4 regions of the Actinacidiphila glaucinigra genome follow, and region 2 is predicted to be linked to each of the others. Evidence: riboswitches for the same ligand, from Rfam matches in the RefSeq annotation. Region 2 holds a riboswitch; each other region holds the start of a gene.

Evidence for each region. Region 2 has a riboswitch for cyclic di-AMP ahead of OIE69_RS17300 (C40 family peptidase). Riboswitches for the same ligand answer to the same signal wherever they lie in the genome.
Region 1: another riboswitch for cyclic di-AMP. It lies ahead of OIE69_RS07185 (transglycosylase family protein); the one in region 2 lies ahead of OIE69_RS17300 (C40 family peptidase).
Region 3: another riboswitch for cyclic di-AMP. It lies ahead of OIE69_RS12390 (M23 family metallopeptidase); the one in region 2 lies ahead of OIE69_RS17300 (C40 family peptidase).
Region 4: another riboswitch for cyclic di-AMP. It lies ahead of OIE69_RS34475 (C40 family peptidase); the one in region 2 lies ahead of OIE69_RS17300 (C40 family peptidase).

The regions. Positions count from the first base shown of each region.
Region 1 covers NZ_CP109144.1:1,626,130-1,633,126, forward strand. Annotated here, with positions in the region: gene OIE69_RS07175 (putative bifunctional diguanylate cyclase/phosphodiesterase) at 1-581, opposite strand, end outside; gene OIE69_RS07180 (SAM-dependent methyltransferase) at 578-1,393, opposite strand; gene OIE69_RS07185 (transglycosylase family protein) at 1,602-2,747, opposite strand; cyclic di-AMP (ydaO/yuaA leader) riboswitch at 2,750-2,941, opposite strand; gene OIE69_RS07190 (aldo/keto reductase) at 3,574-4,581, shown strand; gene OIE69_RS07195 (GNAT family N-acetyltransferase) at 4,651-5,283, opposite strand; gene OIE69_RS07200 (peptidylprolyl isomerase) at 5,377-5,874, shown strand; gene OIE69_RS07205 (phospholipase) at 5,938-6,387, opposite strand; gene OIE69_RS07210 (cytochrome b/b6 domain-containing protein) at 6,641-6,997, opposite strand, start outside.
Region 2 covers NZ_CP109144.1:3,930,869-3,937,865, forward strand. Annotated here, with positions in the region: gene OIE69_RS17285 (esterase/lipase family protein) at 1-232, shown strand, start outside; gene OIE69_RS17290 (M23 family metallopeptidase) at 374-1,678, shown strand; gene pcrA (DNA helicase PcrA) at 1,727-4,165, opposite strand; cyclic di-AMP (ydaO/yuaA leader) riboswitch at 4,484-4,641, shown strand; gene OIE69_RS17300 (C40 family peptidase) at 4,650-5,786, shown strand; gene OIE69_RS17305 (hypothetical protein) at 5,821-6,174, opposite strand; gene OIE69_RS17310 (C40 family peptidase) at 6,515-6,997, shown strand, end outside.
Region 3 covers NZ_CP109144.1:2,825,952-2,832,948, forward strand. Annotated here, with positions in the region: gene OIE69_RS12375 (bifunctional acetate--CoA ligase family protein/GNAT family N-acetyltransferase) at 1-1,469, opposite strand, end outside; gene OIE69_RS12380 (HPr family phosphocarrier protein) at 1,590-1,871, shown strand; gene OIE69_RS12385 (GntR family transcriptional regulator) at 2,087-2,779, opposite strand; gene OIE69_RS12390 (M23 family metallopeptidase) at 3,013-3,777, opposite strand; cyclic di-AMP (ydaO/yuaA leader) riboswitch at 3,793-3,949, opposite strand; gene OIE69_RS12395 (M16 family metallopeptidase) at 4,273-5,643, opposite strand; gene OIE69_RS12400 (M16 family metallopeptidase) at 5,661-6,997, opposite strand, start outside.
Region 4 covers NZ_CP109144.1:7,646,231-7,653,227, reverse strand. Annotated here, with positions in the region: gene OIE69_RS34485 (ATP-dependent Clp protease proteolytic subunit) at 46-687, shown strand; gene OIE69_RS34480 (hypothetical protein) at 694-999, shown strand; cyclic di-AMP (ydaO/yuaA leader) riboswitch at 1,351-1,507, shown strand; gene OIE69_RS34475 (C40 family peptidase) at 1,511-1,984, shown strand; gene OIE69_RS34470 (ATP-binding protein) at 2,204-2,641, opposite strand; gene OIE69_RS34465 (helix-turn-helix domain-containing protein) at 2,930-3,781, shown strand; gene OIE69_RS34460 (DUF397 domain-containing protein) at 3,797-4,048, shown strand; gene OIE69_RS34455 (8-amino-7-oxononanoate synthase) at 4,051-5,199, opposite strand; gene bioB (biotin synthase BioB) at 5,349-6,566, shown strand; gene OIE69_RS34445 (adenosylmethionine--8-amino-7-oxononanoate transaminase) at 6,559-6,997, shown strand, end outside.

The sequences.
Region 1 (6,997 bases), 2.3 Mb from region 2:
CCGAACATGGTGGTGAGGGCGGCGTTGACGTCCAGGATGCGGCCGTCCATGTCGGCGATGCCGATGCCTATGGAGGCGCCCTGGAAGACTGCGCGGAAGCGGACCTCGCTCTCGTACAAGGCCTGTTCGGTGGCGGCCCGGGCGGCGAGCGCCGCACGGGACAGTGCCTCCTGCTCGGTCCGCGTACGTTCCTGCAGGGCCCGGGTGTATCCGGCGGCCACCCAGTGCTGCAGGCGGTTGCATCGGGTACGGCTCTCCTCGGACGGGAGGGCGGGGCCCGGCGGGCAGTACAGCAGCAGGTAGGCGTCGACGACGTCCAGAATGCGCGCCAGCGCGGCGGGGTCGGTGCAGTGCGCGGCCACGAGCGCGGCGCCGACCTCCGCGGCCGGACGGGGGTCGAAGGGCTGTGCACGCAGGGTGGCGTTGAGACGCGCGGCGAGCGGGAGCAGGTACTCCTCGAACTCGCCGCGCGTCATGGAGGTGGCGGTGGCCGGGTAGATCGCCCGGCTCCAGATGATCGCGAAGCGCCGCAGGCTGTCGGCGGCCTCCGGCTCCGGGCCGGGGTCTCTGGTCACGGTCACGCCTTGCGGCCGACGCCCGCGAACCCGCTGAACACGACCGGGTCGAGCTCGTCGTCGTCCGAGCCGTCGGGGCGCCACAACGGCGCGGAGACCAGGCCGGGTTCGACGAGGTCGAAGCCGTCGAAGAAGCGCTCCACCGCGGCCCGGGACCGCATGATCAGCGGTGAACTCGCGCTGCGGTAGACGTTCTCGACCCGCTCCCCCTCCTCTGGTCTGCGCGGACCTCCCTCGACCGAGGCGTGGGTGACGACCAGCAGGCTGCCGGGGGCGATGGCCTCGCGCAACTCGGCCACCGCCTTGGCCGGTTCGTCCGCGTCCTCGAGGAAGTGCAGGACCGCGACGAGCAGCAGTGCGACCGGGCGCTCCAGGTCGATGAGCCCGCGCACCTCCGCGCTGTCCAGGATGTCGCGGGGGGAACGCAGGTCGGCGGCGACGATGGCGGTGTGCTCGACTCCCTCCAGCACGGCACGGCTGTGGGCGACGGCGACCGGGTCGTGGTCGACGTAGACGACGTGGGCGCCGGGACTGGCGGCCTGGGCGACCTCGTGGACATTGCCGAAGGTGGGAATGCCGGAGCCGATGTCCAGAAACTGGGTGACGCCCTGGTCGACGGAGTACCGCACGGCCCTGCGCATGAACGCCCGGTTGGCCTGCATGATCTTCGGCAGCCCCGGGAATGCCTCGATGGCCCGCCGTCCGGCCTCCCGGTCGACCTCGAAGTTGTGGGAGCCGCCCAGGTAGTAGTCGTAGATGCGGGACACGCTCGGCACGGAGAGATCGATGCCTTGCGGGGCCCAGGCGGGACGCTCCATCAACGGCTCCAGCTCGTCGTCGGCGATCGGGGCACTTGGTCGTGGACACGACCACGTGCGACAGAGGCTACTGATCGACCGTTCGAGAGGAAACTAGAAATGGAAATATTCGATCCGTTTTCGGTCACAGACCAAAGGCATGTGCCCTGTTCCCAACAAGCGGGGAACAGGGCACAGGCTACCGCCGGATGACGGTGGATCAGTTCGATCAGACGTTGACGCCGTGGGCGCGCAGGTAGGCCAGCGGGTCCATGTCGGAGCCGAAGTCGGGAGTGGTGCGGACCTCGAAGTGCAGGTGCGGACCGGTCACGTTGCCGGTGGCGCCCGACAGGCCCAGCTGCTGACCGGCCGAGACCGTCTGGCCGGCCGAGACCGACAGCGAGGACAGGTGGGCGTACTGCGAGTACCGGCCGTCGGCGTGCTTGACGACGACCTGGTTGCCGTACGAGCCGCCCCAGCCCGAAGAGACCACGGTGCCGGCGGCGATCGACTTCACCTTGGTGCCGGTCGAGGCGATGAAGTCGACACCGGTGTGGTAGCCCTTGGACCACATGGCACCGGCCTGGTGGTAGGCGGTGCCCAGGGTGACGCGGTCGAGCGGGGCGGTGTAGCCGGAGGTGCTGGCGGCCTTGACGGCGGCCGGGGCGGCCTTCGCGGCCTTCGCGGCCTTCGGCGCGGGCTTGGCGGCGGCCTTCTCCCCGAGGGACAGGACCTGGCCCGGGTAGATCAGGTTCGGGTTGCCGCCGATGACCGACTTGTTGTCGGCGTACAGCTTCTGCCAGCCGCCCTCGACCGACCTGGCGTCGGCGATCTTGGAGAGGGTGTCGCCGCCGGCGACCGCGTAGGAACCGCCGGCGCTCTTCGGCGCGGTGGCGGCCTTCGGCGCCTCGGCCTTCCTGGCGGGGGCGGCGGGCTTGGCGGCCGGCTTCGCGGCCGTGCCGGAGACGCTCTCCGGGGTGGCCGACGGGTTGGCCATCGCCTTGGTCAGACCGGCCTTGGGGCCGCACACGGGCCAGGCCTGCGGGCCCTGGGTCGCCAGGACCTTCTCCGCGGTCGCGATCTGCTGGGCCTTGGTCGCGAGGTCCGCGCGCGGGGCGTACTTCGTGCCGCCGAAGCCGGCCCAGGTGCTCTGGGTGAACTGGAGGCCGCCGTAGAAGCCGTTACCGGTGTTGATGGACCAGTTGTTGGTGCTCTCGCAGGCCGCGACCTTGTCCCAGACGCTCACGGGAGCGGCGTGGGCACCGGTGGCACCGACGATCGGGAGCGCCACGGCCGCACCGGTGGTGCCGGCCAGCGCGCTGATACGGGTGATGCGGGTGTTCCGCGGGCGACGGTGCTTTCCCTTACCGGGCATGCCGAATTCCTCTCCGACGCCTGCGAGGTAAGCTGTCGGGTTCGGGCTGGAGATGCCCGGCCGCAATAGGGCACGCCACATCAAGGCATGTCGCTGCGACTTCACCCCTAGCCGTCCCGAGACCAACGGGAACGGCAAACTACCTGGGTCCCCCGCTCCTGCCGTGCGGTCTTGTCATCCGGCGTCCGGGCAGCGGCAGGACTAGGCGTTCTACCCGGAAGAATCTCGCAGGCATTTGTCCTGCGAGATCTGGAAGCTAAACGACGGAATCGTTCCGGAGCAAGGAGCGGAATCACGCCCCCCGGCAGACCGCAAGTCGATCAATTACTTCTGTGACTTTACGTGATAAGTGTCCGCTCTGCGTAGGCGAAAAATTGCCCCTCGGTAATCACGTGATATCGCCCGGTAAAATTCAGCGGCAAAATTCGACGGTGCGTCGCCCGGGGTCTGCGCTGCGTGTTCGGCACGTGACACCCGTCACGCAACGATGTATTACGCATGCACTGTGGGCGCATATGTCCGGTTAGATGCCTCAATGCCGGATAAGGGAGGACGCATCCCGGTCCAACCCGCCCCCGACCGCGCCCTTCTGAGGGCCCGCCCGGAGGAACACCCCCTGAGCCAACCGCCGGGGGCGGCCGGCGATTCCCGGATGCGCCCATCCGGCCCGGCCCGCGGTGTGGCGTGCGCCACAACCGCCGCTCCGGCGGGGCGAGAAGGGCCGCGGACGGCGGGCCGCGCCCGGAAAACGGACGTGACAGCGCCGATTCGGCGACGGTAGCCTCCCAATCCCTCACATTTTCTTACATCGCCCAGGAGCCCTCGCGTGCCCTACCTCGCCGCCGACGACCGCTACGCCTCGATGGACTACCGCAGGACCGGGCGCAGCGGGGTCCTGCTGCCCGTCGTGTCCCTGGGCCTGTGGCACAACTTCGGCGACACTTCGCCGCTGGAGAACCAGCGCGCGGTGCTGCGCCGCGCCGTCGACCGCGGCGTGGTCCACATCGACCTGGCCAACAACTACGGCCCGCCCGCGGGCTCGGCCGAGGCCAACTTCGGCACGCTCCTCGCCCAGGACTTCCGCCCGTACCGCGACGAGCTCTTCATCGCGACCAAGGCCGGGTACGACATGTGGCCCGGTCCGTACGGCGAGTGGGGCAGCCGCAAGTACATGCTGTCGTCCCTCGACCAGTCCCTGGGCCGCATGGGCCTGGACTACGTGGACGTCTTCTACTCGCACCGCTTCGACCCGGACACGCCCCTGGAGGAGACCATGGGCGCCCTGGACTCCGCGGTCCGCCAGGGCAAGGCCCTCTACGCCGGCATCTCCAACTACCCCGCCGAGGCGCACCGCCGCGCGACGCAGATCCTGCGCGAGCTGGGCACCCCGCTGCTGATCCACCAGGCGGCCTACAGCATCCTCCAGCGCGACCCGGAGGACGGCGTCCTCGACGCCGTCGGCGACACCGGAACCGCCCTCATCGCGTACTCGCCGCTCGCCCAGGGCCAGCTCACCGACCGCTACCTGGACGGCGTGCCCGCCGACTCGCGGATGGCGCTGGGCCACTTCCTCAAGCGCGACGCCCTGACCGAGCGGAAGCTCACCTTCCTGCGCGCCCTCGACAAGCTCGCGGGCGAGCGCGGCCAGACCCTGGCCCAGCTGGCCCTGACCTGGGTGCTGCGCGACCCGCGGGTCGTCTCCGTGCTCATCGGCGCGAGCAGCGTCGCCCAGCTCGACCAGAACCTCGCCGCCCTCGACGCGGGCCCGCTCGGCGCCGACGAGCTCGCCGAGATCGACCGTCTCTCCGCCGAGGCGGGCGTCCGCATCCCGTAGCGGCCTCTCCGTACGCGAGGACGGGCCGGACCCCGTGGGTCCGGCCCGTCCTCGCGTACGCCGCCGGGCTCAGGTGAGACGGGCCTCCAGCGCGGCGCGGACACCGGGCCACTCCTCGGCGACGACCGAGTAGTACGCGCTGTCGCGGACGGTGCCGTCCACGGCACGGGTGTGGGCGCGGCGGATGCCCTCGAAGCGGCCGCCGATGCGCTCGATCGCCGACCGGGAACGCGCGTTGCGCGCGTCCGTCTTCAAGGTGACGCGGAACACACCCCACACGTCGAACGCGTGGGTGAGCAACAGCAGCTTCGCCTCGGTGTTGCAGGGGGTGCGCTGGGCGGAGGCGGCGAGCCAGGTGCTGCCGATCTCGGCGACGGTGGGCACCGCGCCGCCGCGGGGCACGGAGCGGCCCGCCGGCCGGGCGGGGGCGGCCGTCCAGTAGTCGAGGTCCAGGAACCGGGTGGAGCCGATCAGGGTGTCGCGCCGGACGTCCCGTACCGCGAAGGGGAGCGCGGTCCCGGTCGCCTGCTCCTGGAGGGCCTCCTCGACGTAGCGCGCCATCGCCGCACGGTCCTCCGGCACCTTGGTGTAGACGTAGGTGTCGCGGGATTCGCCGGCGGCGCGCAGCAGCCCGTCCGTGTGGGCGGCGTTCAGCGGCTCCAGGCGGACGTGCCGGCCTTCCAAGATCACGGATTCGGGCATGCCCCGGATGGTGGTGTCCGGCCGGGTCACCCGTCAAGCGCGTTTCCGCGGGGCGCGTCGGAGGCCGGGCGCCACGGATGCGAAAATGGGGGCATGAACAGCAACGACGTGTTCTTCGACATCACGATCGACGGCGAGCCCGCCGGACGGATCGTGTTCACCCTGTTCGACGACGTGGTCCCCAAGACCGCGCGGAACTTCCGTGAGCTCGCGACCGGCGAGCACGGCTTCGGCTTCGAGGGTTCGCACTTCCACCGCGTGATCCCCGACTTCATGCTCCAGGGAGGCGACTTCACCGCCGGCAACGGCACCGGCGGCAAGAGCATCTACGGCGAGAAGTTCGCCGACGAGAACTTCCAGCTCAAGCACACCAAGCCCGGCCAGCTCTCCATGGCCAACGCGGGCCCGAACACCAACGGCTCGCAGTTCTTCATCACCACGATCGTCACCGACTGGCTCGACGGCAAGCACGTGGTCTTCGGCGAGGTCGTCGAGGGCATGGACGTCGTCAAGAAGGTCGAGTCGCTCGGCTCGCGCACCGGCGCCACCAGCGCCCGCATCGAGATCGCCAAGTCCGGCACGGTCGCCTGACCCTGTCCCACGGCAACGGCCCGGCACCGGAGCTCCCGGTGCCGGGCCGCCGTGTTCCCGGGGTCAGCCGAGGGCCTTGACCGCCTGGTAGTAGGTCCAGGCGGTGCCGTTGCAGGCGGTCTTGGTGGCGCCGCTGTAGCCGGCGCAGATGCGCTTGAGGTCCTCGTAGAAGGCGCTGTCGAGGCGGCTCTTGTTGGCGGAGAAGGAGCCCATCGCCTTGTAGTTGCGGTAGCCGAAGTCGTGGCGGGCGCAGGAGTTCTGGAACGGGAAGCCGAAGGGGTTGTCCGGGGAGCTGCTGCAGTAGTCGGTGGACCAGTCGAAGCCGTACGCCGCCCAGGCACCCTGGTTGCCGCGGGCGGACCACCAGGTGTTGTAGCTGGAGGCGCTGGTCTGAGTCCAACTGGACAGCACCTGGGCCTTGTCGGCGGGAGCGGCCTGGGCGGGGACGGTGAAGACGACGGTGGCGACGGCGGCGACTGCGGTGGCGGCGAAGCCGGTCGTGATTCGGCGCATGGGGACTCCAGTCACTGACGGGCGCGTTGTGACGCGCGGGCATGGGGGTGCAACCGGATGCGGAACCGAACAGGTGGTACTGGTGTGCGAAGCCAGGATGGAGCCGCGGGGGTCTATGCGAGTAGATGTCGGACGGCAAAAATTACATGAACATGACGACGTGCCGCCGACCGCGATCGTCGACGGCACGTCAAGAGACTGACACCGCTGTCTGGTTCAGTTCCCCGCGGACCCCGCGGGCCGCATGTCTCCGCTACGGAACGTCAGCGTCGGACGGCCCCGGCTCACCCGGCTCCGCGTGTTCCCACCGCGGATGGTGTCGACGCGCCCATTCCGGCGCGACGAACCCCGTGCGCATCCCCAGCCGCGCCTCCGGGTCGTCGGCCGCCATCCACAGGTGTCCCGCCACCACGGCCGCCACCGCCAGGGCCAGCCAGTCGTGGACGAAGGTCGCACCGGTACGCCACACCACACCGCTCAGGTGCGGGAACATCATCAGCAGCCCCGTGCCGAGCATGACGAGCACCGCACCCGCGGCGAAGGACGCGTACAGCTTCTGACCCGCGTTGAACTTGCCCGCCGCACGCCGGTCGTGGGGCACGCGGCGCAC
Region 2 (6,997 bases):
CAAGCCGGCGACCGGCTGCCGCACCCGCTTCGTGGCGTTCTGGAGCGATCTGGACGAACTGATGAGCCCGGTCGAGGCCGCCCGGCTCGACCACCCGGACCTCATCGCCCGCAACGTCCACGTCGCGGGGGTCGGGCATCTGACCATGCCGGTCCACGCCGCCATCGCCGCCGGCATCCGGCAGGCGCTGCTGGGCGAGGAACTGGCGTCGGGAGCCGCGGACGCCGCCTGACGGCCTTGCCCCCATAAGCATCGAAAGGCCATCGAACACAAGGCATCGGGGATCCCTGAATCCCGCCGAAGATTGTGGGCGTCGCCCGCTGGGGGATACAGTCGCCGCTAATTCTCCTGCTGCCGAGGCGAAAGAGAAGCGGTGAACGACCGTCATCCGGCGGGGTACGCCCCCGAGTACAGCGGCTATGGGTACGAGGGACATTCCGACGCCTCGTACGCGCCCACGGGCGCCGCTCACGCGAATGACGATCCCCTCTTCGGCTCCTGCCAGGGTTACCCGGCCTACGACACGGGCTCCTACGCCACCGTCTCGTACGACACCACGGCGACCGGCCACTGGCCCTCGGGGCAGAGCGCCGGCTACGGCGACCACACGGGCGCGACCACCGGCACCTGGTACCTGGACCCCTCGCAGCCGCAGCCGACGGCGGCCTACGACTACACGCAGTACGAGCACACTGCCGTCCACGCCGCCTACGGGGAGCCCGAGGCCGCCCACGGCCACGCGCCCGAGGCCGCCCTCTACGAGCAGCCGGAGCAGTACGGGACCGAGGCCTACGCCCCCGAACACTTCGAGGCCGAGCACTACGAGCCCGAGTCCTACGAGCCCGAGTCCTACGACGACACCGAGGACGACGCCGAGCCGGAACCGGAGCACGACTCCGCGGAAGGCACCCCCGCGGCCGCCCTTCCGCGCCCACGCGGCGGAAGCGGCGGCGGGAACCGCAGGCGCCGCCCGGCCCGGCGTTCGGCCCTGCTCACCGTCGCCGTCCCCTCCGTGGCGGTGATGGGCGTCGCCTGCGCGGCCGCCGTCACCGTCAACACCGAGGACGCCGCCGACAGCAGCCGCACCCAGGCCGACGGCGCCCCGGAGGCGGCCAACGCCCCGACCACGAAGCTCGACCAGCAGCTCGCCGGGGTCAACCGGGACGTCGACGACTTCACCGACCGCGCCAGCCGCAGCCAGGAGCGCATCGACCTCAAGGAGCGCCAGGCACAGGAGCGCGCGAAGAAGGCGGCGCAGGCGGCGCTCAAGGAGCAGCTGCGCCCCAAGTTCATGCTCCCGGTGAAGAACCACGGCCTGAGCGCCTACTTCGGCCAGGCGGGCGTGAACTGGATGTCGGTCCACACCGGCATCGACTTCCCGGTGGACTACGGCACGCCGGTGATGGCCGCGACCGACGGCGTCGTGCGCACCCAGTGGAACAGCGCCTACGGCAACATGGCGATAGTGACCGCCCCCGACGGCACCGAGACCTGGTACTGCCATCTGAGCAGCACTAAGATCCGCTCGGGCTCGGTCAAGGCCGGCGACGTCATCGCCTACTCCGGCAATTCGGGCAACTCCACCGGACCGCACCTGCACTTCGAGGTACGTCCTGCCGGCGGCTCAGCCGTCGACCCGCTGCAGTGGCTGCTGAACCACGGGGTCGACCCGCGCTGAACCCCGGGCCCCGGACCGACCAAGGCCAAGACCCGGACCCGGACCCGGCTAGAGCTTCTCCACCGGCGCGTACCGCAGCAGCAGCACCTTCGGCCGCTCGTCGCCGAAGTCGATGACGGCCTTGGCCTTGTCCCCGCTGCCGTCGACCCCGACGACCGTGCCCAGCCCGAACGTGTCGTGCGTGACCCGGTCCCCCACCGCCAGCGAGATGACCGGACGGTCCTGGGTGCGCCGCGTCGCGAAACCGGAGGGGCCGCTCTTCGAGGAGGAACGCGACAGCATCGAGGCCGCCGCCGACACCGAGGCGGAGGGCGCCGCGGAGGCGCCCGTGCGCTTCCACTCGATGAGCGGCTCCGGGATCTCCTCCAGGAAGCGCGAGGCCGGGTTGTACGAGGGCTGGCCCCAGGCGCTGCGCATGGTGGACCGCGTCACGTACAACCGCTGCCGCGCCCGCGTGATGCCGACGTAGGCGAGCCGCCGCTCCTCCTCCAGCTCCTTGGTCTGGCCGAGCGCGCGCATGTGCGGGAAGACCCCGTCCTCCATGCCGGTCAGGAAGACCACCGGGAACTCCAGGCCCTTGGCGGTGTGCAGGGTCATCAGCGTTATGACGCCACCGCCCTCGTCGTCGTCCGGGATCTGGTCGGAATCGGCGACCAGCGCGACCCGCTCCAGGAACTCGGCGAGCGTGCCGGGCTCCTCCTCGGTGCGCTCCTGCTCGAACTCCAGAGCGACCGCCGCGAGTTCCTGGAGGTTCTCGATGCGGGTCTCGTCCTGCGGGTCGGTGGAGGCCTGGAGCTCGGCCAGGTAGCCCGTGCGCTCCAGCACGGCCTCCAGGACGGTGGCGGGTCCGGCGCCGGAGTCGACGACGGTGCGCAGCTCCTCCAGCAGCTCGTTGAAGCGCTTGACGGCGTTGACCGAGCGGGCGGCCATGCCGAAGGCCTCGTCGACCCGGCGCAGCGCGGCGGCGAAGGAGATCCGCTCGCGCGCGGACAGGGCGTCGACCATCGCCTCGGCGCGCTCCCCGATACCGCGCTTGGGCACGTTCAGGATGCGGCGCAGCGGGACGGTGTCCTCGGGGTTGGCGAGCACGCGCAGGTAGGCCAGGACGTCCCGGACCTCCTTGCGCTCGTAGAAGCGGACCCCGCCGACGACCTTGTAGGGCAGGCCGACGCGGATGAAGACCTCTTCGAAGACACGGGACTGCGCGTTGGTCCGGTAGAAGACCGCCACGTCACCGGGACGGGCGTCCCCGGCGTCGGTGAGCCGGTCGATCTCGTCGGCGATGAACTGCGCCTCGTCGTGCTCCTGGTCGGCGACGTAGCCGGTGATGACCGGGCCCTGTCCGGCCTCGGTCCACAGGTTCTTCGGCCGGCGCGATGCGTTGCGTTCGATGACGGCGTTGGCGGCGGTCAGGATGTTCTGGGTGGAGCGGTAGTTCTGCTCCAGCAGGATGGTGCGGGCCTGCGGGTAGTCCTCCTCGAACTGGAGGATGTTGCGGATCGTGGCGCCGCGGAAGGCGTAGATGCTCTGGTCGGCGTCACCGACCACGCACAGCTCGGCGGGCTCCTCACCCTCGGCCGCGTCCCCGGTCGCCGTGCCGACCAGCTCGCGCACCAGGGTGTACTGGGCGTGGTTGGTGTCCTGGTACTCGTCGACCAGGACGTGCCGGAAGCGGCGCCGGTAGTGCTCGGCGACGTCCGGGAAGACCTGGAGCAGGTTGACCGTGGTCATGATGATGTCGTCGAAGTCGAGCGCGTTGGCCTCGCGCAGCCGCGACTGGTACATCGCGTAGGCCTCGGCGAGCTTCTTCTCGAAGGGGTTCTCGGCCTGGTCGGCGAAGGTCTCCTCGTCGATGAGCTCGTTCTTGAGGTTGGAGACCTTGGCGCTGAAGGACTTCGGCGGGAACTGCTTGGGGTCCAGGTCCAGGTCACGGCAGACCAGCGCCATCAGGCGCTTGGAGTCGGCCGCGTCGTAGATCGAGAAGCTGGAGGTGAAGCCGAGCCTCTTGGACTCCCGGCGCAGGATGCGGACGCACGCGCTGTGGAAGGTGGAGACCCACATCACATTGGCGCGCGGGCCGACCAGCTGCTCGACGCGCTCCTTCATCTCCCCGGCGGCCTTGTTGGTGAAGGTGATCGCCAGGATCTGGCCGGGGTGCACCTTGCGGGCGCCCAGCAGGTACGCGATGCGGTGGGTGAGCACCCGGGTCTTGCCGGAGCCGGCGCCGGCGACGATGAGCAGCGGGGAGCCGGAGTGCTCGACGGCGGCGCGCTGCTCGTCGTTCAGGCCTTCGAGCAGCGCGGCCGGGTCCACGGCCGGGCGGGGGGCGCCGTCGCGGTAGTACGCGTCCCGGTCCACGGGCGCGTCGAAGCGCCCCTCGAAGAGGTCGTCGGGAACCGTCTCGGGCCCGTCCTCGGGAGGCGGCGGGGGCTCCTCCTCCCTCGGTTCGAGGCCGGCCAGGAAGCTGTCGTCAAAGAGGCTGCTCATCGCCTCCCGAGTCTAGGCCGTGGGACGGACAACGTTGCGCCGCTTGCCCGAGCCCGTACGCCCCGGACGCACCGGGCGCCCCGGGTGCCGTCCCGGGCCGGCCGCCGCGCGCGCCCGCGGTCCCCCCTTTCCCGGTCCGGCCCCGTCCGGCCCCGTCCCGTCACGACCGGGCGGAACAGGGCCCGTCACGGCCCCGAATGGTGAAGGTCACGAAATGATTGCGGACAATTCGAACACCAGGGTTCCCACGGACCCCCGCAGTTGACTACCGTGCCGGATCAGGCGGTCCGCTCCACGCGGCGGCGACCGTGCCGTCACGGGCCGCCTCCGCTGAGTCCGGCGACCGCCGGAGCCGGGGACCCACGACCTTGGGGTGAATCGGTCGGTACGAGCGCGACGCGCCCGCACGGACCGTAGGGCGGCCTTCCGAAGCCCGAACCCGACAGCTAACCCGGTAGGCGGTCCACGGAAGGAGCCGCCTGACTTGGCGACGCACCGCAAGCCGCGCCCGCGCGCGCTGACCGTCCCCGGCCCCCGCGCCGCGGTGGGACTCACGACCGCCGCACTGGCGACCGTCACCCTCTTCGGCGAGAGCGCGAGCGCGGCGCCCGCCTCACCCGACAAGCCCTCCATCACCGAGGTCAAGGCCCAGGTCGACAAGCTCTTCCACCAGGCGGAGGCCGCCACCGAGCGCTACAACGGCGCCAAGGAGCAGACCGGGCAGCAGCGCACGCGCGCCGACGCGCTGCTCGACCAGGTGGCCCGCAAGACCGAGACGCTCAACGCCGCCCGCCGCACGATCGGCGAGTACGCCGCGGCGCAGTACCGCGGCGGCGGCCTGGACGGGACGACGACCTTCCTGCTCACCTCCGACCCGCAGCAGTTCCTGGACCAGGCGCACCTGATGGACCGCCTGTCCGACCGCCAGGAGCACGCGCTGGAGACCTTCCGCTCCGAGCAGGCCGAGACGACGGCCAAGCGCTCCGAGGCCGTGGAGAGCCTGCAGAAGCTGACCGAGGCGCAGCAGCGGCTGAGCGCGGAGAAGACCGCGGTCAAGCAGAAGCTCGCCGCGGCGCAGAAGTTGCTGAACAGCCTCACCGCCCAGGAGAAGGCGCGGCTGGCGGCACTGGAGAAGAAGCGCCAGGAGGAGGCCGCCGAGAAGGCAGCGGAGATCGCCGCCAAGGAGAAGGCCGCGCAGGAGGCGGCGGCGAAGGAGTCGGGCTCGTCCGCCGGCTCCTCGGGCTCGACGGCTCCGGCGTCGGGGACCTACGCCGCCAAGGCGGCCAAGGCGATCGAGTTCGCGCGGGCCCAGCTGGGCAAGCCGTACGTGTACGGCGCCACCGGCCCGAACTCCTACGACTGCTCGGGCCTGACCCAGGCCGCCTGGGGCGCGGCGGGCGTCTCGATCCCCCGTGTCACCTACGACCAGGTCGACTTCGGCAGCCGCGTGAGCGCGGACCAGCTGCAACCCGGCGACCTGGTCTTCTTCTACTCGGACATCACCCACGTCGGCCTCTACATCGGCGGCGGCCAGATGATCCACGCCCCCCACACCGGGAGCGTGGTGAAGATCGCGCCGATCACGGAGATGCCGATCTACGGCTACGCCCGGATGGCCTGAGCCTGAGCCCCCGCCCGGCCGTCCGCGGCCGGGCTCAGGTCCACAGCACCGCGATGAAGATGTTGGCGGTGGTCAGCGCACCCACGGTGCCGAAGGCCGCCGCCGGCACCTTCTCCTCGTCCCGCTTGACGTAGACCAGGCCGAGGATCACCACCAGGACCGCGAGCTTCACGCCGATCTTGATGTTGTTCACCGGCTGGTCGTCCGCCTGGTTGAGGCCGACCAGCAGCGCGCCGGTGACCAGCATGGTCAGCGCGCCGTGCAGCATGCCCGGCACGAAACGGGCCTCGCCGCGGCCCATGGCCTTCATCTGGGTGAGGAAGCCGCCCAGCAGCGCGGCGATGCCGATGATGTGCAGGCCGACGATCAGGTTGATGAGTACGTCCATGGCTCAGGACCCTAGCCAGGCTCATACCAGCGTCCGGCACCGAGGTCGCACTCTTCCGTCACATCGGTCACGGCCGGACCGGAAGTGACCAGGTCACCCGTCGAACAGCGGTCATCCGTGGGCAGTCCACGGCCGAATCTGACCAGTCCCGCACAGTGCGGAGCCCCCTCGCGGCGTCCAGGTTTAGCGTCCTGCCCCAGGTGGCCGATCCCCACTGCCGCGCGGACCCCGTCCCCGGCACGGCCGCCCCCGCCGAAAGGTCCGGCGGTGGACGGCTCCCCGTCCGCCCGCCGCCGGACCGCCGGGGGGCGTACGGACAGCCCGGAAGGAGTGGCGTCGCGTGGCGTCGCACAGAAGGCCCAAGGATCGCGGTCGGGCAGGCACGACCGCGCGCACCGCCGCAGGTCTCGCCCTGGCGGGCGCGGCCTCCGTGACGGTGTTCGGGGAGGCCGGGCACGCGGAGCCCCGGCTGACCGCGGACGAGGCCAGGGCCCGGGTGGACCGGCTGTACGAGGAGGCCGAGCAGGCCACCGAGCGGTACAACGGCGCGAAGGAGAAGGCGGACACGGCCACCGGGCGCATCGAGCGCCTCCAGGACGAACTCGCCCGCAGGACCGAGCGCCTCAACGGCACCCGGGACGGCCTCGGCTCCCTCGCCACCGCCCAGTACCGCAGCGGCGGCATCGACCCCGCCGTCCAGCTGGCCCTCGCCTCCTCCCCCGGCGACTACCTGGAGCGCGCCGGGATGCTGGACCGGATGAGCAGCCGCCAGAACGCCGCGCTGCGCGCCCTGTCGGCCCAGCGGCGGGACATCGAGCAGCTG
Region 3 (6,997 bases), 1.1 Mb from region 2:
AGCAGTCCGGTGTCGAGGAGCTCGGTGACGGTGTCGGTGCGGATGACGCCGGCCTGCTGCAGCAGGGCGGAGACGGTGCTGTCGGGGATGCGGGCGGGGGGTACCGCGTGTCCGGGCGGGGCGGCCGCCGAGTGCCGGGCGCCCTTGACCGCGACGACCGGCTTGACGGCGGCGGTGCGCCGGGCCAGGCGGTAGAACTTCCGCGGGTTGCCCAGGGTTTCGAGGTAGAGCAGGGCGACGTCGGTGGCCGGGTCGTCGTACCAGAACTGCAGGATGTCGTTGCCCGAGACGTCCGCCCGGTTGCCCGCGGAGACGAAGGAGGACAGCCCGGCGCCGCGCCGCCGCAGTCCGGACAGCAGGGCGATGCCGATGGCTCCGGACTGGGTGAACAGCCCGAGCCGTCCGGCGTCAGGGGTCTCGGGCGACAGGGAGGCGTTGAGCCGGACGTCGTCCGCGGAGTTGAGGATGCCGAACGCGTTGGGGCCGATGACGCGCATGCCGTACGTGAGGGCCTGCCGTACCAGGGCGCGCTGCCTGCGGCGGCCCTCGGCGCCGGACTCCGCGTAGCCGGAGGAGATCACCAGCAGGCCGAGGACACCGTGCCGGCCGCATGCGTCGACGGCCTCGGCGACGTCGTCGGCGGGCACGGCGATCACGGCGAGGTCGACGGTGTCGGGGATCTCGGCGACGGAGCGGTGGGCGGGGACGCCTTCGGGTTCGAGGGTGCGCAGGTCCTCGGGGAAGGAGCGGTTCACGGCGTGGACGCGGCCGGTGTAGCCGCCCGCGACGATGTTCCGGAGCACCCCGCGGCCGACGCCGCCCGGCCGGCGGCCGGCGCCGATGACGGCCACCGAGGCGGGGGCGAGCAGCCGCTGCACGGAGCGGGCCTCGGCGCGCTGCTCGCGGGCGCGCATGACGGCGAGGGACTGCTCGGTGGGCTCCAGGTCGAACTCGAGCCGGACTACGCCGTCGGTGAAGCTGCGCTGCTGGGTGTAGCCCGCGTCGGTGAAGACCTTGATCATCTTGCGGTTGGCGGGCAGCACCTCGGCGATGAAGCGGCGGATGCCCCGCTCCTGCGCCACGGCGGCGATGTGCTCCATCAGGGCGGAGGCCACGCCGCGGCCCTGGTGCGCGTCCTGGACGAGGAAGGCGACCTCGGCCTCGCCGTCGTCGGTGCGGTCGTAGCGCACGGTCGCGATGAACTCGCCGCCGACCAGGGCCGCCAGGCCGACGCGGTCGTGGTAGTCGTGGTGGGTGAAGCGGTGCACGTCCCGGTCGGAGAGCCGGGGGTAGGGCGCGAAGAAGCGGTAGTACTTGGACTCGTCGGAGACCTTCTCGTAGAAACTCACCAGCCGTCCCGCGTCGTCCGGCGCGATGGGCCGGACATGGGCGATCCCCCCGTCGCGCAGGACCACGTCCGCCTCCCAGTGGACCGGGTAGTCACGCTTTGCGTCGGACGGCGTCGTCATGGCCCAAGCGTACGGGCACCCGGCCGCCGCGGGACCGGTGCGACGATGTGGGGACGGACCGGTGTCCGAGGCATGGCAGACTGGTCTAGACCTCTTAGGAACGACCCGAAGGGCAACACCATGGCTGAGCGCCGCGTCACCATCGGCTGGGCCGAGGGCCTGCACGCACGTCCCGCTTCGATCTTCGTCCGCGCCGCCACCGCCTTGGGCGTCCCCGTCACCATCGCCAAGGTGGACGGCGCCCCCGTCAACGCCGCCTCGATGCTCGCCGTGCTGAGCCTGGGCGTGGCCGGCGGCGAGGAGGTCGTGCTCGCTTCCGACGCCGACGGTGTGGACGCCGCTCTGGACAGCCTGGCCAAGCTCGTCTCCGAGGGGCTGGACGAGCTCCCCGAGACCGTCTGACGCCGCGCACAACCGCCCTACGGCAAAAGGGGCGGGCCCGAAACGAAATCCGGCCGGATTTCGCGGGCCCGTCCCTTCCCCATTTCCACACCATTTCCGGGCAGCGCGCAGCGCGATGAAGCGCGGAAATACCTCCGCACACAATTCCCCACTTTGTATACGGCCCTTTTGTTGCGCCCGGCCACTCGAATTGTGTACGGCGTGTTTCCGTTTCCTCACCGCGCCGCGGCGCCGCGCCCCGTGCTCTCCGGTCGGCGCAGCCGGTGCACCGCCGTCGCCCGCTCCACATGGGCCGCCATCAGCCGCCGCGCCCGCTCCGCGTCACCGCGCGCCACCGCGTCCACGACCGCGCCGTGCTCCTCCCAGGACTCCACGGCCCGCCCCGGGGTGTCCACCGCGTACACCCAGGCGATCTTGTGCCGCAGCTGCGTCAGCTGCGCCACCAGGGTCGGACTGCCGGAGGCCTGGGCCAGCGTCTCGTGGAACCAGCCGTCCAGCGCGGGCAGGTCCGACAACTGGCGGCGCAGGGAACGCTCCTGGCCCAGCCGGACGAGCCCGCGCAGCACCTTCACATGGGCCTCGGTACGCCGCTGCGCCGCCCGCGCGGCGCCCAGCGGCTCCAGCAGGGCCCGGATGTCCAGCAGGTCGGCGGCCTCCTGCTCGGTGGGCTCCGCGACGGACGCCCCGGCGTGCCGGCGGGTCTGCACGAAGCCCTCGGACTCCAGGGTGCGCAGCGCCTCGCGCACCGGGACCCGCGACACCCCGTAGCGCTTGGCCAGCTGCTCCTCGGTCAGCCGGCTCCCCGGCGCGAAGAACCCGCTGACGATGTCGTCGCGGATCGCCGCGCACACCGCCCGGGCCGAAATCCGCCGGCCCGCGCCGCCGGTCCCGTTCACGTCCGACCCCACATCGCAGGTTCCTTTCGGTGCGCGCCGACGGCCACCCTTTCATCCCCGTGCAACGGAGGAGCCGGCGTTTCTGGCGCGACTCTATTCCAGCACGGCTCCGATTCCGACGGCCGCCCTGAATTCATGGAGCATTTTTGGACACACCCGCGGCCGGGAAGCGCCGGCATGCCGAAGGCCCCGGCGGGGGAACCGGGGCCTTCGTGTGGGGGGAGGGAAATGGCTCGGATGCGGGCTCAGATGCGGACGCCCTTGGAGCGCAGGTACCCCAGCGGGTCCACGTCGCTGCCGTAGGACGGGGCCGTACGGGCCTCGAAGTGCAGATGCGGCCCGGTCACGTTGCCGGTGGCGCCCGACAGGCCGATCTGCTGACCCGCGGAGACGGTCTGGCCCACGGACACGCCCAGGGAGGACAGGTGGCCGTACTGGGTGTACATGCCGTCCGCGTGGCGGATCACGATGTTGTTGCCGTACGAGCCGCCCCAGCCCGCCTCGACGACGGTGCCCGCGCCGGCGGCGTGCACCGGGGTGCCGACGGAGGCCACGAAGTCCACACCTGTGTGGTAGCCGGAGGACCACAGGCTGCTGGTCGCGCGGTAGGGCGTGCCGATCGAGCCGGCGACGGGCAGCACCCAGCCGCCGAGCGTGGCGCGGCCGGCCGCGGCGCTGCGCGACGCGTGCGCGGTACCGCTCTCCCGGGCCGCCTTGGCCTTGGCGGCCTTGGCCGCGGCCTCCTCGGCGGCGCGCTCACGCGCGGCGCGCTCGGCCCGCGCGACGTGGGCGGCGTGGTGCTTGCGGGCGATGACGGCGGCCCGGTGCTGGGCGGACGCCTGGTCGGCGAGGTGCGTGGCCAGGTCCCCGGCGACAGCGGCGCAGCGGGCGAAGGCGGAACCCTCGGTCCGGGCGTCGGCGGCCGCGGCGGGCACGACGAACGCGCCGGTGGTGACGGTGGTCAGCGCGGCGGCTCCGGCCAGGGTGGAGCGTATGGAGAACGACGCCATGGGCAGGCGGAGATCCTTTCCTTCCTTCTCGCCTACCGGGTTAGCTGACGGGTTCGGAGCAGGAAGGTCTCCTACGGGCGGCGGCACGCCGCCCGATTCACCCCAGGGACATCTCAGGTGGGTCCCCGGCTCCCCAGGCTCACGCCCGACGGGGACTCGGCGATCGTTGCTCCGGTGCCGCGGGTGGCGGCTGATTCCGCCGGGCAACCCGAGGACGCTAACCGCGCGTTGCTCCCGGCTCCAAAAAAATCCGGCAATATGTGCGGGATGCCACACCCACCGCCAACCGGTCGCAACCGTCCGCAATACCGCGACACCGCAGCTCCCCGGCGGTGCGCGCCCCTGCGGGAAGGCCCCGGCGCGGCCTGCGGACGGCCTCCGTGCGGCCTGCTGATCCACCCGGCGGCGGCCCCCGCCTCGGCGGCTGCACGGACGCAGGCGCACCGCGGCCCCGGGCGCCGCGAGGGCACCCGGGGCCGCGGTGGGCGGTACCGGTCAGCCGCCTGTGACGACCTCCACCGGGCCGATGCCCAGCTCGCGGATCGGGTCCGCGATGACGGAGGCGTCGCCGACGAGGACGACCACGAGCCGGTCCAGGGGGAAGGCGTTGACGGCAGCGGCCGTCGCCTCGATCGTGCCGGTGACGGCCAGCCGCTCGTAGAGCCTGGCCTGGAAGTCGTCCGGCAGGGACTGCTCGACCTGGTCGGCGAAGGTCCCGGCCACCGCCGAGGCCGTCTCGTAGCGCAGCGGGGCGACGCCCACGAGGTTCTGTACGGCGGCGTCGCGCTCGTCGTCGGTGAGCCCCTCCGCCGCCAGGGTGCGCAGCACCTGCCAGGTGTCGGCCAGCGCGGGCGCGGTGACGTCGGTCGCCACGGAACCGCTGATCCCGAGCAGGGAGACGCCGGTGCCCTCCGGAGTGGAGAGCAGCACCTGCCCGAAGGCCCGCACGCCGTAGGTGTAGCCCTTCTCCTCGCGCAGGACGCGGTCCAGGCGCGAGGTCAGCGTGCCGCCGAGGCAGTACGTGCCGAGCACCTGGGCGGCCCAGACGGGATCGTGGCGGTCCGCGCCGGCACGGCCGATGAGCACCTGGGTCTGGACGGACCCGGGCCGGTCGACGATCACGACGCGTCCGGTGTCGTCCGCGGTGATCGCCGGCAGCGGGCGGCGCTCGGCGGGCTTGCCGCTCCACTCCCCCAGCGTGCTCTCCAGCAGCGCCTCCAGGTCGATCCCGGCGAGGTCGCCGACCACGACGACCGTCGAGGTGGAGGGCCGTACGTGGGTGTCGTAGAAGGCCCGGACGGCGGCCGCGTCGATGCGCGCGACCGTCTCCTCGGTGCCCTGGCGCGGCCGGGAGCAGCGCAGGTCGGCGGCGAAGAGCTCCTTGGACAGCGCCATGGCGGCACGCCGCGCGGGGTTGGCCAGCTCGTGCGGGATCTCGTCGAGGCGGTTGCGCACCAGCCGCTCGACCTCGCCGTCCGGGAACGCCGGGGCGCGCAGCGCGTCGGCGAGCAGGCCGAGGCCCTTGTCGAGCCGGGAGACGGGGACCTCCAGGGAGACCCGGACTCCGGCATGGTCGGCGTGGGCGTCGAGGGTGGCCCCGCAACGCTCCAGCTCGGCGGCGAACTCCTCGGCACTGTGCTTGTCGGTGCCCTCGGACAGGGCCCGCGCCATCATCGTGGCGACGCCGTCCAGGCCCTCGGGCTCGGCGTCGAGCGGCGCCGCGAGCAGCACCTCGACGGCGACGACCTTCTGCCCGGGCCGCCGGCTGCGCAGCACCGTCAGCCCGTTGGGCAGGGTGGACCGCTCGGGGGCCGGGAAGTCCCAGGGCTTGGGCTGCCCCGGCCGCGGCTGGGGGTGGAACGTCATGGTGGTGTGGACGTCGGTCACTGGTCCGCGCCCTCCTCGTCCTCGTCGGAGTCCTCGCCGGCCGAGGCCGGCGAGCCGGTGGGCTCGTAGACCAGTGCGGCGCGGTTGTCGGGCCGCAGGGTGGCCGCCGCGACGGCGCGCACCTCGTCGGCGGTGATGTCCAGGATGCGCTTGACTGCGGTCAGGGCCAGCTGCGGGTCGCCGAACAGCACGGCGTACCGGCACAGTTCGTCGGCGCGGCCGCCGACGGTGGCGAGCCGGTCCAGCCATTCGCGCTCGAGCTGGGCCTGGGCCCGCTCCATCTCCTCCGGGGTCGGGCCCTCCTCGGCGAAGCGGGACAGTTCCTCGTCGACGGCCTCCTCGACGGCGGGCACCTCGACGCCGCTGGACGTCTTCACGTCGAGCCAGCCGAGCGACGGCGCCCCGGCCAGCCGCAGCAGGCCGAAGCCGGCAGCGACGGCGCTGCGGTCCCGGCGCACCAGGCGGTTGTGCAGCCGCGAGGACTCCCCGCCGCCGAGCACGGTCAGCGCCAGGTCCGCGGCGTCGGCCTCGCGGGTGCCGTCGTGCGGCAGCCGGTAGGCGGCCATCAGCGCGCGCGAGGGGACGTCCTCCTCGACGACCTCGCGGAGCTGCCCGCCCATCACCCCGGGGAGTGAACCGTCACGGGGCGCCGGCTTGCCGTCGTGGGCCGGGATGGTCCCGAAGTACTTCTCGATCCAGGCCAGGGTCTGTTCCGGGTCGATGTCGCCGACGACCGCGAGGACGGCGTTGTTCGGCGCGTAGTACGTCCGGAAGAAGGCCCGGGCGTCCTCCAGAGAGGCGGCGTCGAGGTCCGCCATCGAGCCGATGGGGGTGTGGTGGTACGGGTGGCCGTCCGGGTACGCCATCGCCGTCAGGCGCTCGAAGGCGGTGCCGTAGGGGACGTTGTCGTACCGCTGGCGGCGCTCGTTCTTGACCACGTCGCGCTGGTTGTCCAGGCTCTGCAGGTCCAGCGCGGACAGCAGACTGCCCATGCGGTCGGCCTCGAGCCAGAGCGCGAGCTCCAACTGGTGGGTCGGCATGGTCTCGAAGTAGTTGGTGCGCTCGAAGCTGGTGGTGCCGTTGAGGGAGCCGCCGGCGGACTGGACCAGTTCGAAGTGGCCGTTGCCCGTGACGTTCGCGGAACCCTGGAACATCAAGTGCTCGAAGAGGTGGGCGAGTCCGGTACGGCCCTTCACCTCGTGGCGGGAACCGACGTCGTACCAGAGGCAGACCGCGGCGACCGGGGTGAGGTGGTCCTCGGAGAGCACGACGCGCAGGCCGTTGGCCAGGCGGTGCTCGGTCGCGGTGAGGCCGCCGGGTTCTGCCTCCGGCG
Region 4 (6,997 bases), 3.7 Mb from region 2:
ACAGCGACGGACACCCCTGCCCAGGGTGCCCACGGAGGTGCAGTGATGCTTCGACCGACCGCCCGCTACGTCCTGCCCGAGTTCACCGAGCGCACCAGCGAGGGCGTGCGTTCCATGGACCCGTACTCCAAGCTCCTCCAGGAGCGGATCGTCCTGCTCGGGACACCCATCGACGACACCTCGGCCAACGACGTGATGGCGCAGCTGATCCACCTGGAGGCCGCCGCCCCGGAGCAGGACATCTCGCTCTACATCAACTCCCCCGGCGGGTCCTTCACCGCGATGACCGCGATCTACGACACCATGCAGTTCGTCAGCTGCGACGTGTCGACGGTGTGCGTCGGCCAGGCGGCCTCGGCGGCGGCCGTCCTGCTCGCCGCCGGAACGCCCGGCAAGCGGCTGGCGACCCCCGGCTCGCGGGTGCTGATCCACCAGCCCTCGTTCGCCGAGGTGATCCAGGGCACCACGGCCGACCTGGAGATCCAGGCCAGGGAACTGCTCCGCCGGCGCGACCAGTTGGAGGAGCTGCTGGTCAGGCACACCGGGCAGGACCCGGAGCGGATCCGGGCCGACATCGAACGGGACACCATTTTTGACGCCCCGTCGGCGCTCGCCTACGGCCTGGTGGACCGGCTGACGATGAGCCGCAAGGACGGCGCAGGCCGCGCACCGCGCGCCCTGCGGTGACCGGCGGTGGTGCCCGAACTGCCCCCGCTCCCGGCCCTGACCCGGGCCGAGGGCGAGCTCGTCGACGCCTATCTGGGGGTCGTGGACCTGCTGGGCCGGATCAACCCGTCCCGTTCCAGGGACACCTACGGGGCGCTGCGCGCCGCGCAGGCCCTGGTGGGACGGGCCGCGGAGCTGCGTGACGCGCTGACGCTGATGCACACGCGCGGGGAGAACGAGGTGCACACGGCGACGATGGAACGGGCGCTGCGGGTGCTCGACGGCGAACGGCGCGCGGGGCAGGTCGCCTTGCCGCCGTCAAGGCCTCGCTGACGGAGCGTCACGACACACTGGTCCGTTCGGGCGGCACGAACTCGAACCGAATGGACTCGCCCGATCGTTGTATCTGTCGTGGACGGCCGAGTGGCCCCGAGTTGCGCGATATGGCCGCACACATCCGGAATCTGACGCTCCGTCCCTGGTGTTCGACTCCTTTCGAGTCGTCAGTCCGGGCCATGTGTCGTGGAGTCCACCCGAATAGGTGAGTCGTGAACAGACTCACATTCGACCGGTTGCGCTGGGAATCGGACGCTTCGGTGGGTGATCATCCCTTCGACGACAAGCCCCCGCCATCCCGGCGGGGCGGTCCGCGCGGACGCCGAATCCTGCCGCCGCGCGGATGCCAGGTCGACGACGACGCATCGGCAGGAGCGGAGGACCCGAGCACGACGGGTCCGGCGCCGGTCGCCGGACCCTTGGGGTGAAGCCGCATCCGCGGCCGGGCATCTTCGCCTGCCCGAACCCGACAGGTCATCCTTCGCAGGCGGACGACGAAGGGTTGCGCATGAGTGCGCCGACAGCCATGTCCGGGGTCCTGTGCCGGCTGGGGGCGGTATCCGCCCTCACGGCGGCCGCCGTTGCCGGTCCCGCGGTACTGCCCGAACTCGCCCAGCAGGCCGAGGCGGCGACGGTCTCCGCCAAGGCACTGAAGATCGCGGCGTCCAAGAAGGGCGCGCTGTACCAGTACGGGGCCGCCGGTCCCGGCAGGTTCGACTGCTCCGGGCTCACCTTCTACTCCTTCAAGAAGGCGGGCAAGAAGCTCCCTCGCACCGCGGGGGCGCAGTACAACAGCGTCCGGCACATCCGGAAGTCCGCACGGACCCGTGGTGACCTGGTCTTCTTCCACTACGGGAGCAACGTCTACCACGTGGGGATGTACGCCGGGCACGGGAAGATCTGGCACTCCCCCAAGCCCGGCGGACGGGTGCGGCTGGAGAAGATCTGGAGCCGCAGTGTCTGGTACGGCCGGGTGAAGTGACCCCGGTCGCGTCGCCCGGGAGCCGGGGCTCCCGGGCGACGCGACCGGCGCTGTGGACACGGGGCCGACGGCACGTCACATCGCCCCGAGGGCGGAATGGCGTGGGCGCGGATCGCCAACGGCAGCGCGGCGAGCGTGCAGGCGTTCACGGCGGCGGGATTCGTGCCGATGGGCGCCGAGGCGCTGCCGCTCGGCCGGGAGGACCGAGGGCCGCCGGGGTCACTCGACGGCGGCGGTGGCGGTGGCCCAGGGCAGGCTGATCCACACCGTCTTGCCGCCCTCCGCGGTGGGAGTCACCAGGAGCGTACCGCCCGCCTCCGCCGTGAGGTGACGGATGATCACCATGCCCCGGCCGTTGTCCTGCTGCACGGCGGCGGGCAGCCGCTGGGGCCACCGTGGGTGACTGTCGGTGACCCCGATGCGCAGTTGCTCGTCCCGGTCCAGCTGGACGTCGAGGGTGAAGGTGGGCGACTGGCCGAAGGTGTGCAGCACCGCGTTGGTCGCGAGCTCGGAGACGATGAGCCGCACGGAGTCGGCGGGGTCCGAGTCCTCGGACATGCCCCACTCCACCAGCAGGTCGCTCACGTAGCGGCGTACCGCGGGGACCGAGGCAGGGTCGCTCGGCAGGGTGACGGATGCTTCCTGGTGGTCTGCCATGGCGACGCTGTCCCTTTCCCGCCGTGACCAGGACGCCGGCGCCCGCCGCGCCCGTGGCCGCGCGCGCGACGGCCGAAGGCGCCGTGCCCCGCCTTCCGCGCGGCACGTCCCCGTACGGCACTCACGCGCCAGAGTGTCACCCATCGTGCCCTTAATCCGGTGCCACCACAGCTATATGCATATATCTGTCGCCCAAAGCGGTGAACTCTGCTACGAGAGAACGTATTTGCGCGGCAGACTTCGCTCGGGGACCGGCGAGGGTGCCGGGAACCGGGAGGTGCACACACCATGCAGCAGGTGCCGGCGGTACGCCGCCGAAAGATCGGCTCGGAATTGCGCCGTCTGCGCGACACGGCGGGGCTCACGAGCGGTGAGGCCGCCCAGCGCCTGGGATGGCACCAGTCCAAGGTGAGCCGGATCGAGACCGGCCGCAGCGGAGTGCGACCCGAGGACGTCACGGCGCTGCTGGACGTGTACGGAGTGCGCGACCAGCGACTGCGGGAGATGCTCGCCGCCCTCGCGGGCGAGGGCGACCGGCGCGGCTGGTGGCATGAGTTCCGGGAGGAACTCCCCTCCGCCTACCGGGACTTCATCTCCCTGGAGACCGACGCCTGCCGTGCGCGGACACTGGAGACGACGGTGGTGCCGGGGCTGCTGCAGACCCCGGACTACGCCCGCGAGCTCACCCGTTCCGTCCTCCCGCAACTCGGTCCGCGGCAGATCGCGACCCTGGTGCAGGTGCGGATGGCCCGCCAGGCGGTGCTGCGCGCCGAACCGCCGCTGGAGCTGTGGGCGGTGCTGGACGAGGCGGTGCTGCGCCGCAGCGTCGGGGGTCCCGGAGTGATGGCGGCGCAATTGAGCCATCTTGTGGAGCTGGGTTCACTGCCTCATGTGCATCTGCAGGTGCTGCCTTTCTCGGCCGGTGGGCATATAGGCGTTACAGGCCCTTTCGTAATCTTCTCATTTCCGCGCATTGCTGATCTGGACGTGGTTGTTCTCGACCATTTGACGAGTAGTCTCTATCTGGATCAGCACGAGGACGTCAGGGCGTACGGTGCTGCCTTCAATCGGTTGCGCTCCCATGCCCTGTCGAGTGAGCAGTCGCTGTCCTTCATCTCAGGCATCCGCAAAGGCGCGTAAGGAGGCACACCCCCCATGTCCGACGCTCTGCCTCAGTACGTCACCTCCAGTGCGTCCCTCTTCGGTGTGAATTGGCGACGCAGCAGCTACAGCACGGCGGCGAACAACTGCGTCGAGACGGCCCTCATCGGGGACGGGCCGCTCTCGGGACAGCTCGCCGTACGCGACTCCAAGGATGTGCGCGGCCCCGCCCTGCTCTTCCCCCCGGCGGCCTGGGCGGAGTTCCTCGCCGCCGTGGCGACGGGGAGCCTGACCGAACACCCCTGATCTCAGGGGCGCGGCGGCGCCGTACGGACGATCGTCCCCACGGCGTCGCCGATCTCCCGGTCCGTCAGATCCGCCCGCGCGGTGAGCCGCAGCCGCGAGATCCCGTCGGGCACGGACGGTGGCCGGAAGCAGCCCACCGCGAGACCCGCCGCGCGGCACGCCGCGGCCCACTCGACCGCCGCCTCGGGCGACGGCGCCCGCACCGACACCACGCACGCGTCCGGTGCGGTGGCGTCCAGCCCCGCCCCCGTCAGCCGCTCGTACAGCTCGCGGGCGACCGCCCGGGCCCGTACGGCACGCTCCGGCTCCCGCCTCAGCAGGCGCAGCGCGCCGAGTGCCGCGCCCGTCGCCGCCGGGGCGAGGCCCGTGTCGAAGATGAACGTCCGCGCGGCGTTGACCAGGTGCTCGATGACCCGGGCCGGGCCGAGCACCACGCCGCCCTGGCTGCCCAGGGACTTGGAGAGGGTGGCGGTGCACACCAGTCCGGGCTGGCCCGCCAGACCCGCCTCCGCGGCCGCCCCCCGGCCCCCGGGGCCGAGCACCCCGAGTCCGTGGGCGTCGTCCACCAGCAGCGCGGCCCCGTGCTCAGCGCAGGCGGCGGCCAGCGCGCGGAGCGGGGCGGCGTCGCCGTCCACCGAGAAGACCGAGTCGGTGACGGCCACGGCGGGCCCGTCGTGGCCGCCGAGCGCCTTGCGCAGGGCGTCCGTGTCGGCGTGCGGCACGACCTCTGTGCCGGCACGGGAGAGCCGGCAGCCGTCGATGAGCGAGGCGTGGTTGCCGCTGTCGGAGACGATGAGCGTGCCCGGCTCGGTGGTGAGCGCGGTGACGGCGGCGAGGTTGGCCGCATAACCGGAGGCGAGGACCAGCGCCGCCTCGAAGCCGCAGAAGGCGGCGAGTTCGGCCTCCAGTTCGGCGTGCAGCTCGGTGCTGCCGGTGACCAGCCGCGAACCGGTCGATCCGGCGCCCCAGCGCAGGCAGGCGTCCGCGCCGGCCCGGGTCACCTCGGGGTGGTGGGCGAGCCCCAGGTAGTCGTTGGAGGCGAGGTCCAGCAGGGGTGAGCTCGCGGGCCGGGGCCGCAGGGTGCGCACCAGTCCGGCGGCGCGACGCCGTTCGGCGTGCGCGTCGATCCAGTCGAACGGGTCGCGGGTCATGGTCGTCCCCTGGGGTCGGCTCGGAGGTTTCGGCAGCACCGTAGTGTGCCGGACCGTCTCGCACGGTGTGGTGATGCACACACCCTGAGCGAGCGGTCTTGTGGGATGTCCCATTGGCCGCGGCCCGTGCCGTGCGTCAGGATCGCGGCATGGAACTGCTCAATGCTTTGGTGGAGAAGGGCCTGCGCCGCGAGCTGCCGACCCGCGAGGAGGCGCTCGCCGTGCTGGCGACCTCCGACGACGGACTCCTCGACGTGGTGGCCGCGGCCGGCAAGGTGCGCCGCGCGTGGTTCGGCCGCCGGGTGAAGCTGAACTACCTGGTCAACCTGAAGTCGGGGCTGTGCCCGGAGGACTGCTCGTACTGTTCGCAGCGGCTCGGCTCGGAGGCCGGGATCCTCAAGTACACCTGGCTGAAGCCCGACGAGGCGGCGGCCGCCGCGGCGGCGGGGGTCGCCGGCGGCGCCAAGCGGGTCTGCCTGGTGGCGAGCGGGCGCGGCCCGACCGACCGCGACGTGGACCGGGTCTCCAGGACCATCGAGGCCATCAAGGAGCAGAACGAGGGCGTCGAGGTCTGCGCCTGCCTGGGCCTCCTCTCCGACGGGCAGGCCGATCGGCTGCGCGGCGCGGGCGCCGACGCGTACAACCACAACCTCAACACCTCCGAGGCCACCTACGGGGACATCACCACCACCCACACCTACGCGGACCGGGTCGAAACGGTGCAACAGGCCCAGGCGGCGGGCCTGTCGGCCTGCTCGGGGCTGATCGCGGGCATGGGCGAGAGCGACGAGGACCTGGTCGACGTGGTCTTCGCGCTGCGCGAGCTGGACCCCGACTCCGTCCCGGTGAACTTCCTCATCCCCTTCGAGGGCACGCCGCTGGCGAAGGAGTGGAACCTCACCCCGCAGCGCTGCCTGCGCATCCTGTCGATGGTGCGGTTCGTCTGTCCCGATGTGGAGGTCCGCATCGCGGGCGGCCGCGAGGTGCATCTGCGGAGCATGCAGCCGCTCGCGCTGCACCTGGCGAACTCCATCTTCCTGGGCGACTACCTCACCAGTGAGGGCCAGGCCGGCAGGGCCGACCTGGACATGATCGCGGACGCCGGTTTCGAGGTGGAGGGCGCCGGCGAGGTGACCCTGCCCGTGCACCGTGTGGACGCGGCCGCCGCGGCCGGGGGCTGCGGTGCCCACGCCTCCGCGGGCTGCGGTTCACCCGGCGAGGGCGGCGGCTGCGGCCCCTGCGGCGGCCACGCCCACGGCACCGGCCACGGCGACGCCGCGCAGCCGGCGGCCGCGGGTGCCGCCCGCACCGACCTGGTGGCCGTGCGCCGCCGCGGCACCGGCACGGACCTGCCCCCCAATGCCTGAGCCGCTCACCCCGGGCGAGCTGCTGGCACTGGACCGGGAGCACGTCTGGCATCCGTACGGGCCCATGCCGGGCCGTCAGGAACCGCTCGTCGTCGAGTCCGCGGCCGGGGTCCGGCTGCGGCTCGCCGAGCCCGTCGAGGGGATGACCGACCTCGTCGACGGCATGTCGTCGTGGTGGTCGGCGATCCACGGCTACAACCACCCCGTGCTCAACGAGGCGGCCCGCGGCCAGCTGGACCGGATGAGCCACGTGATGTTCGGCGGGCTCACCCATGAGCCGGCCGTGCGGCTCGCCGCCCGCCTGGTGGAGATCACCCCCGAGCCGCTGCGGCACGTCTTCCTCGCCGACTCCGGCTCGGTCTCGGTCGAGGTCGCGGTCAAGATGTGCCTGCAGTACTGGCGTTCGCTCGGGCGGCCGGAGAAGCAGCGGC